DNA from 4 places in the Pseudomonas sp. LBUM1644 genome. Region 1 is predicted to be linked to each of the others. Evidence: predicted binding sites of a transcription regulator. Region 1 holds the regulator's gene; each other region holds the start of a gene.
The links. The regulator FliA, encoded in region 1, starts transcription of late flagellar genes. The targets are predictions, from matches to a motif close to CTAAAGTTTNNNNNNNNNNNGCCGNTAA.
Positions count from the first base shown of each region.

Region 2: a site for FliA is predicted at 1,033-1,060, ahead of ACA052_RS24815 (methyl-accepting chemotaxis protein). Genes of this name have one in related genera too.
Region 3: a site for FliA is predicted at 1,331-1,358, ahead of motA (flagellar motor stator protein MotA). Genes of this name have one in related genera too.
Region 4: a site for FliA is predicted at 739-766, ahead of ACA052_RS22380 (methyl-accepting chemotaxis protein). Genes of this name have one in related genera too.

Region 1 covers NZ_CP166812.1:4,620,109-4,622,308, reverse strand. Annotated here, with positions in the region: gene fleN (flagellar synthesis regulator FleN) at 1-823, shown strand, start outside; gene fliA (RNA polymerase sigma factor FliA) at 820-1,560, shown strand; gene ACA052_RS21060 (chemotaxis response regulator CheY) at 1,728-2,099, shown strand; gene ACA052_RS21055 (protein phosphatase CheZ) at 2,122-2,200, shown strand, end outside.
Region 2 covers NZ_CP166812.1:5,416,550-5,418,749, forward strand. Annotated here, with positions in the region: gene ACA052_RS24815 (methyl-accepting chemotaxis protein) at 1-965, opposite strand, end outside; tRNA gene ACA052_RS24820 (tRNA-Pro) at 1,116-1,192, opposite strand; tRNA gene ACA052_RS24825 (tRNA-Lys) at 1,288-1,363, opposite strand; tRNA gene ACA052_RS24830 (tRNA-Pro) at 1,369-1,445, opposite strand; tRNA gene ACA052_RS24835 (tRNA-Asn) at 1,455-1,530, opposite strand; gene clpB (ATP-dependent chaperone ClpB) at 1,829-2,200, opposite strand, start outside.
Region 3 covers NZ_CP166812.1:533,825-536,024, forward strand. Annotated here, with positions in the region: gene ACA052_RS02415 (HDOD domain-containing protein) at 1-1,260, opposite strand, end outside; gene motA (flagellar motor stator protein MotA) at 1,426-2,200, shown strand, end outside.
Region 4 covers NZ_CP166812.1:4,894,702-4,896,901, reverse strand. Annotated here, with positions in the region: gene ACA052_RS22385 (transporter) at 1-501, opposite strand, end outside; gene ACA052_RS22380 (methyl-accepting chemotaxis protein) at 881-2,200, shown strand, end outside.

The DNA of each region.
Region 1 (2,200 bases):
CATGCATCCCGTACAGGTGATCGCGGTGACCGGCGGCAAAGGTGGCGTCGGCAAGACTAACGTGTCAGTGAATTTGTCACTGGCCCTGGCTGAGCTCGGCCGTCGCGTCATGCTGTTGGACGCCGACCTGGGGCTGGCAAATGTCGACGTCCTGCTGGGACTGACACCCAAACGTACCCTGGCCGACGTGATCGAAGGCCGCTGCGAGCTGCGCGACGTTCTGTTGCAGGGCCCTGGCGGCATCCGCATCGTCCCGGCAGCGTCCGGCACCCAGAGCATGGTTCATCTGAGCCCGGCTCAACACGCCGGCCTGATCCAGGCATTCAGCGATATCGGCGACAACCTCGACGTGCTGGTGATCGACACCGCTGCGGGCATTGGTGACTCGGTGGTCAGTTTCGTCCGCGCCGCCCAGGAAGTCCTGCTGGTGGTGTGCGATGAACCGACCTCGATCACAGACGCCTACGCCCTGATCAAACTGCTTAACCGCGATTACGGCATGAACCGCTTCCGCGTCCTGGCCAACATGGCCCAGAGCCCGCAGGAAGGTCGCAACCTGTTCGCCAAGTTGACCAAGGTCACGGATCGCTTCCTCGACGTCGCCCTACAATACGTCGGTGCGGTGCCGTACGACGAAAGCGTGCGCAAGGCCGTGCAAAAGCAACGTGCCGTGTATGAAGCCTTTCCGCGTTCCAAGTGCTCGCTGGCCTTCAAGGCGATTGCACAGAAGGTCGATACCTGGCCGCTGCCTGCCAACCCGCGTGGGCACCTGGAGTTTTTCGTCGAGCGCCTCGTGCAACAAACGGCAGGACCGGTTCTATGACAGCCAGCGGTTACAACCTCTACAAGAAGTCGGCACGTGACGCGCAGTACGAGCTGATCGAGCGTTACGCGCCACTGGTTAAACGCATTGCCTATCACTTGCTGGCGCGTCTGCCGGCCAGTGTCCAGGTCGAAGACCTGATCCAGGCCGGGATGATCGGTCTGCTGGAAGTGTCGACCAAATACGACGCCAGCAAAGGCGCGAGTTTCGAGACGTACGCGGGCATTCGAATCCGCGGCGCCATGCTCGATGAAGTCCGCAAGGGGGACTGGGCGCCACGTTCGGTCCACCGCAATACCCGGATGGTCAGCGACGCCATTCGCTCGATTGAAGCTAAAACCGGTCGTGACGCTAAAGATCACGAGGTTGCGGCCGAACTCCAATTGAGTCTCGACGATTATTACGGGATTTTGAACGACACCCTGGGCAGCCGTTTATTCAGTTTCGACGATCTGTTGCAGGACGGCGAACACGAAGGGCTGCACGAGGATGGCGCGAGTGCTCATCTCGAGCCGTCACGCGATCTGGAAGATGAACGCTTCCAGGCAGCGCTGGCGGACGCGATTGCCAATTTGCCGGAGCGTGAGCGACTGGTGTTGGCGCTGTACTACGACGAAGAGCTGAATCTCAAGGAAATCGGTGAAGTCCTGGGGGTCAGCGAATCTCGGGTCAGCCAGTTACACAGCCAGTGCGCGGCCCGTTTGCGGGGGCGTTTGGGGGAGTGGCGAGCGCGCTGAAGGCAGTGTGGGGACACTGCGAACGTGGCTGGTGTGGTGTTGAACTGCGCCGGTCTCGATCTGTTGTGCTCCAGACAGTCATTGAGTGCTTTGCCGGATTGATTGAAATGGCGCGTCCAGGTGCTGGGCGCGTTTAAGACTGCTTGGAGGTCGAATTGGACAAGAACATGAAAATCCTCATCGTTGATGACTTCTCAACGATGCGGCGGATCATAAAAAACCTGTTGCGTGACCTTGGGTTCACCAACACGGTCGAGGCCGACGATGGCACTACTGCCATTCCGGTTCTCAACAGCGGGAGCATCGACTTTCTGGTAACGGACTGGAACATGCCTGGCATGACCGGTATCGACCTGCTGCGCCACGTGCGCGCCGATGAAAAGCTCAAGCACCTGCCGGTGCTGATGGTGACCGCTGAAGCCAAGCGCGAGCAGATCATCGAAGCGGCCCAGGCCGGTGTAAACGGCTATGTGGTCAAACCCTTCACGGCCCAGGCGTTGAAAGAAAAAATCGAGAAGATTTTCGAACGCATCGGTTGATGGACTGCGCCACGGGGGAGCTATGGAGCATAAAGAATCTTCACAGGGCGATTTTGAATCGACCCTGAAAAAACACGCCGTCGAACTGGTCGCGAGCCTTG
Region 2 (2,200 bases), 800 kb from region 1:
GTGGACACCGCGTTGCGCGCCACTTCTTCCACGGCGATCGTCATTTCATTGACCGCGGTGGCGGCCTGTTCAATCTCGTTGTTCTGTTGTTGCAGGCCCTGAGTGCTGTCGAGCGTCACCGCGTTCAACTCGTCCGCTGCGGTAGCCAATTGCGTTGCCGAACCGCTGATGCCTTGCAGGGTTTCGCGCAGGTTCTGCTGCATGGCCGACAGGGCCTTGAGCAAACGGCTCACTTCGTCATTGCCATGGGTTTCGATAGGCCAGGTCAGATCACCCTGGGCCACGTGTTCTGCGGCGCTCAAGGCTTCACTTAACGGGCGGACGATGCTGCGGGTCAGCAACATGGCCAAGGCGACGGTGGCCAGGGCCGCGAGTGCGATGAACAGGCTGACAATCATTCGCGACGTTTCATAATGCGCTGCGGATTTCTGGCTTTCGGCGGCGACTTGTTTGGCGAACATTTCCGCCAGGTCATTAAGCTGTTTGCCGGAACCATCGACCACGGTCTTCATGTCGACCAGCAGCAGTTTGGTCAACTCGTCATGGCGGCCTTGTTCGGCCAGGGTGAACGACTGGGCGATGCCAGTGCGATAAGCGGCAAACGTGGTTTTGAACTGGTCATACAAGGCTTGGCCTTCGGCGGTTTCGACCAGCTTGTCATAGGCCGCGATCTTCTCGCTGAGCTCTTTGTCACGGGTATCCATCTGCCCGCGGTAGACCGGAATGTTTTTCGGGTCCTGATCGAGGGCCATGCGCAAGGAAATGGTGCGGATGCGCAACATCAGTTCACGAATGTCGTCGCCACCACGAATGCTCGGCAACCACTGTTTCTCCACCGCCACTTCGCTTTCGCGAATGCTCGACATTTGTCCCAGCGCAAAAATCCCGAGCAACGCCACCAGCACGGCGATCAAGGCAAAGCCCAAGGCGGCCCGAGGGGCAATATTCAATTGGCGAAGCAACATAACGAGCGCCCTTTTTCTTGTAGTGGCTTGGATAAGGGGCGTGTTTTGGCAGAACCCCGTCGCTTCGTTATCGGCAAGTTGTACGATGACTTGACCTTTTTTGAAGGCAAAAAAAAATCCCCGTATCTTTCGATACGAGGATTCTTAATATGGTCGGGGTAAGGGGATTCGAACTCCTGACATCCTGCTCCCAAAGCAGGCGCGCTACCGGACTGCGCTATACCCCGGTAAAAAAAAGGCGACCTTTACAGTCGCCTTCTTCGATCAGCGCTTTTGGCCTCTGATCTTAAGATCTGATCCCAGCATCAACTGGTTTCAAAAATGGTGGGTCGTGTGGGATTCGAACCTACGACCAATTGGTTAAAAGCCAACTGCTCTACCAACTGAGCTAACGACCCAAAAATGGTCGGGGTAAGGGGATTCGAACTCCTGACATCCTGCTCCCAAAGCAGGCGCGCTACCGGACTGCGCTATACCCCGGTTTGAAATTGGCTCCGTGACCAGGACTCGAACCTGGGACCCAATGATTAACAGTCATTTGCTCTACCGACTGAGCTATCACGGAACTACATATTTCAATTTACAACTGTGAAGCTTGCTTCACCTCTTCGACCCGTTCGCATCGCTGCGTTCGTGTGTCTGAGGCGCGCTATTCTACAATCTTAAGCACCTCTGTCAACCCCCTAAATTGCATTCAAGTTAATGATTTGCAACTTATTTCAGATTCCTGCTTGGGGAGCAGAAACCCTTCCGGGTGACTTACTGCGGGGCGCACTTTACAAGCCTTTTCCTTTCAGTTCAACAGCCTAACGAAAAAAAGGCCTCGCAATGCGAGGCCTCGTTCATTTTGTTGCCACCGTGGGTCAGACGAAGACGATTTCGTCGTTTTCCACGACGCCCTTGGCGGTGTCGCCGGGCATGAAACGACCCGACAGAATCAGCTGCGCCAACGGGTTCTCGATCCAGCGCTGGATCGCCCGTTTCAGCGGACGAGCGCCATACACCGGGTCGTAACCCACCGCGATCAGCTTATCCATGGCTTCAGGGCTGAGTTCCAGCTTCAGTTCCCGTTCAGTCAGGCGGCTGCGCAGACGACCCAACTGGATCTCGGTAATGCCTGCAATCTGATCCCGGGCCAACGGCTCGAAGATCACCACTTCGTCAACCCGGTTGATAAACTCCGGCCGGAAGTGCGTGGATATCGCGTCCATTACCGCGGCGCGCTGCGCCTCGCG
Region 3 (2,200 bases), 2.2 Mb from region 1:
TTGACTGACCAGGAAATTCAGACCCGCCACTTCTTTGGGCAACCCGTAGGTTTGATGTGCTCGCAGATTGGCGTGAGTGCGGTCGGCCATCAGGATCATGACTCGGCGCATACCACAGGCGACCAGCGCGTCCCGGGCCGAAAGGGTCAAGTGCATGGCGTTGGTGAAGCGGCTTGGCTCGACCAGCAGCTCTGCACATTGCTTGCGCCACTTCGCCAGGTCTTCGGCGGTCGGTGCCGGGGCCGGCAGCAAACTGGCGTGGACGCGGTTCATGCCCCACGGCCAGATCAATGATTCAGCCGGGTGCCAGAGGTCCGGCATGCCGTGGTGACGGGCGCTGTTCGCCGCTTGTTGATGCAGCTGCTGTTGCACGTCGTCCATCGGCATCTGCAGGTAAAGGCTGGTCAGGTACTGCCAGCGTAGACTGTGCGGGCTGTCCCAGGCCTGGTGCGCCGACAGCGCCAGGCCATTGGCCAACAGCACCGTGTTGGCCGGTTGATTGAGCCAGCGGCGCAGGGTCGGATCGTCATCGAGGCGGTTTTGCTGGCGCAGCGGATGATCGCTGTCGCGTGCGATACGCAGGACTTTCACCAGCTCACGTTGTTCGGTGAGCAACAGCCGATAACCCTGCTGCACCCAGATCGGCAGGCGCCAGATGTCCACCAGCGCCTGGCAGATGTCCAGCAGGCGCACGCCAAACAATTGCTTTTCGACTGCGCGCGCCGATTCGCCTTTATGCATGACCCGCAGCTCCCACTCTTCAAGCAGCTGTGGATGCGTCAGCGCCATGGGCCACAGCGGCGAGAGAAACAACAGGCTGCCCCAATGGATGTCCTGCCACAGCCGCGCGAGGCGACTGGAGAAAAAACCGTTGGCTTGTTGGGTCGCGTGCTGGCTGATCAACTGAAGCTGGCGCAAGGCGAGGGGAATTTGCGCTGCGGGTTCGGCGGGCAACCGGGCGAGCAGTTCTTCGGTGCGTTTCAGCCCCAGCCGATTGATCGCCACTTCAAGGTTCTCGGCAGGCTCGGTCATGCTGCCATGGGTGTGGCGGTTGGCTTCGCGAATCACGCTCAAGGCCAGGGCCGGGCTGTCCTGCAGCAGTTCGGCGATGTCGCGCAGTGAGCTGCGGTTATCGGCAATCGCCTTGCAGACACGGTCGTGACTGTCTTGCGGAACGGGCAGGCGCACGCCATCCAGAAGCTTGACCCAGCCTTCAAGTGTGGTCGGTTTTTGCGGTGGAATATTCGATTCGTTAGCCATGGCTGGACAGGATCATCAAAGGCTGTAAACACGCCCGGCGCGGGCTAGATTGGCTTTTCGCCTGAACTGGCTATAGTCTGGCGCAGTTTTGCCGATAAGGAGAAGAAGAGATTTTTCAACTTCCGAATATGACCTTGAACCCGACTCAGTAAGTGCTCCCTACCTATGGCTAAAATTATCGGCATCATCGTCGTATTCGCGAGCGTGCTCGGCGGATACGTGCTCTCCCACGGCAAGATTGCCGCCCTGATTCAACCTTTCGAGGTGATGATTATCGGCGGTGCGGCCCTTGGCGCATTCCTTCAGGCCAACCCCGGCCATATGGTGAAGCACGTTCTCAAGAAAGCCTTGGGAATGTTCAGCTCGCGTTTCAATCACACTTTCTACCTGGAAGTGCTGGGCCTGATTTACGAGATCCTCAACAAGAGCCGCCGCGAAGGCATGATGGCGATCGAAGGCGACATCGAAGATGCAGCCGCGAGCCCGATTTTCGCCAAGTACCCGGCGGTCCTGAAAGATGAACGCATGACGGCGTACATCTGCGATTACCTGCGCATCATGTCTTCCGGCAATATGGCGCCCCATGAACTCGAAGGCCTGTTCGACATGGAACTGGCGAGCCTCAAGGAAGACCTGGATCACCCTTCCCACGCGGTGAACGGCATCGCCGACGCCATGCCTGGCTTCGGTATCGTCGCGGCGGTATTGGGCATCGTGGTGACCATGGCCTCCCTTGGTGACAGCGACCAGAAAATGATTGGTGTGCACGTCGGTGCGGCACTGGTCGGTACCTTCTTCGGTATTCTTGCCGCCTACGGTTTCTTTGGCCCCTTGGCGCACGCCCTGGCCCACGACGCCAAGGAAGAATTGAACACCTACGAAGCCATCAAGGCCTCGCTGGTCGCTTCGGCCTCCGGCATGCCGCCCTCGCTGGCGGTGG
Region 4 (2,200 bases), 270 kb from region 1:
CTCGCCCTGATCGCGCAGCAAGTGCACCAGCAACTCCAGCGGCGAACGAAAACACTCGCCGGCTTTCACCGACGAACGCAGCTTGTCCACCGAGTGCAGCGGTTGCAGGCGCGCGCTGATGATCAGCCGACTGCGGGCGCACACCCACAGCGTCGATACATCGGAGGAAATCATGCTGCTGAGGTTGAACACCACATCGTTGACCACCGCCAGCAGCGCTGAATCCACATGCTCGATGCGCGTTGAGCGGGAGCCTTCGTGCAAGGCTTCGAAAAACTCATCCGGCAACTCCAGATTGCTTTTCATCCAGCGCTCGCACGCGGCGTGAGCCAGATTCAAATGCAGCCAGAGAAACTCGTCGCTGTCGGTAGGTGTTTGCAGGCATTGCAACGCCATCGCCGAATCAATCTCCCGCCCACGCTCGCCGGGACGAAAACTGAAACCGTAAAGCAGGCCGAACAGGTCCGGGTCGCGATGGCTTTGATCGATGCTGTGGTTCATGAGGTCTCGCAGAGGAGGTGCCAGATTCGGTGTCGGCTTCTGTAGGAGCTGCCGCAGTCTGCGATCTTTTGATCTTGATCTTTAAAAGCAAAAGATCGCAGCCTTCGGCAGCTCCTACAGGTCGCGGTGCGGTGGGGTTCGCAGGTTCACGTGAGCCGCATCATCGCAAGGAGTCTTGACGGTTTTGTGACAGATCAATGGCGGCCAAATAGTGGCCACGCCAGTGGTCGGAATTAATTCAAGAACCGCTCTGGCACGCCGATTACGCAGACGTTGACTTGCACGGCCTTGGCCCATAGCCAAGACCGCAGACAGGGATGTCCAGACACCTTTCACGCCTTGTTGCGGCGTGCCTCATCCCTGTCATGAGAATCACTCGATGCTGCAAAAATCCCTGAGAGCACAAATCCTCGCCTTGTTGAGCGGCAGCCTGTTGGCGATGTTGCTGATCGCCCTGGCCTGCTTTCATTTCCTGTCCAGCGGCGTTCAGAGCTACGCCAATCTGATCGATGGTCCGTTGCACACTTCACAGCTGATCGACGAAGCCAACCTGCAATTCAAGGTGCAGGTTCAGGAATGGAAAAACGTCCTGCTGCGCGGCAAGCAACCGGCCGACCTGGACAAATACTGGAAGCAGTTCGAAGACCGTCAGCGCGATGTACAAGGCATCCTCGGCGAACTGGCCACGCAGAAAGGCATCGAGCCGCAACTGAAAACCCGCATCGAACGCCTGCGTGACGAACACCGCCAGTTGGGCAGCGCTTACCAGAAGGGGCGCGATGCTTACGTGGCGGCGGGTTCCGATCCGACGGCCGGCGACACTGCGGTCAAAGGCGTGGACCGTGCGACCAGCGATCAGATGAGTGAGCTGGTCAGCGAGCTGCGCAAGCAGGGCGCCGAGCAGTCGACGCTGATCAGCGCCAGCGCCGACCGTACGGTGTTGCTGGGGATCATCGTGATGCTCGCCTCGGGCCTGTTGATTGGCCTGTTAAGCCTGTGGCTGGTCAACCGCAACCTGGTCGAACCGATTCGCAAACTGATCGAGTACGTGGCGCAATTGAGCCAGGGCAAGTTTGCCGAACGCGTGGCCAGCACCCGTCAGGACGAGTTGGGCAAGTTGGCGGTAGCGGCCAACACCCTGCGCGATTTCCTCGCCGAAACCTTCACCCGTTTGCAGCGCAGCGCCAAGGATCTGGATAGCGCCAGCGGTGAGCTGAATTCGATCGCCAGCCTGATGGCCTGCGGCACCAACGAGCAGTTCAACCGCACCGACCAGGTGGCCACGGCCATGAACGAAATGTCCGCCACCGCGCAGGAAGTCGCGCGTCACGCCGCCGATGCAGCGCGCGCGGCCGACGACGCCGACCAGTCCGCCCAGCAGGGCGAAAAAGTCATGCAGGGCACCATTCACACCATCACTCAAATGCGCGGCGAAATCGCCAACACCGCGACGGTCATTCGCCAGCTGGAAACCGACAGCGGACGCATCGGCAAGGTGCTGGAAGTGATTCGCGGCATCGCCGAACAGACCAACTTGCTGGCGCTCAACGCCGCCATTGAAGCGGCCCGTGCCGGTGAAGCCGGGCGCGGTTTTGCGGTGGTGGCCGACGAAGTCCGCAGCCTGGCCCAGCGCACGGCAGCGTCGATCATCGAGATCAACCAAATCATTCAAACCGTGCAAACCGGTGCGGTGGACGCG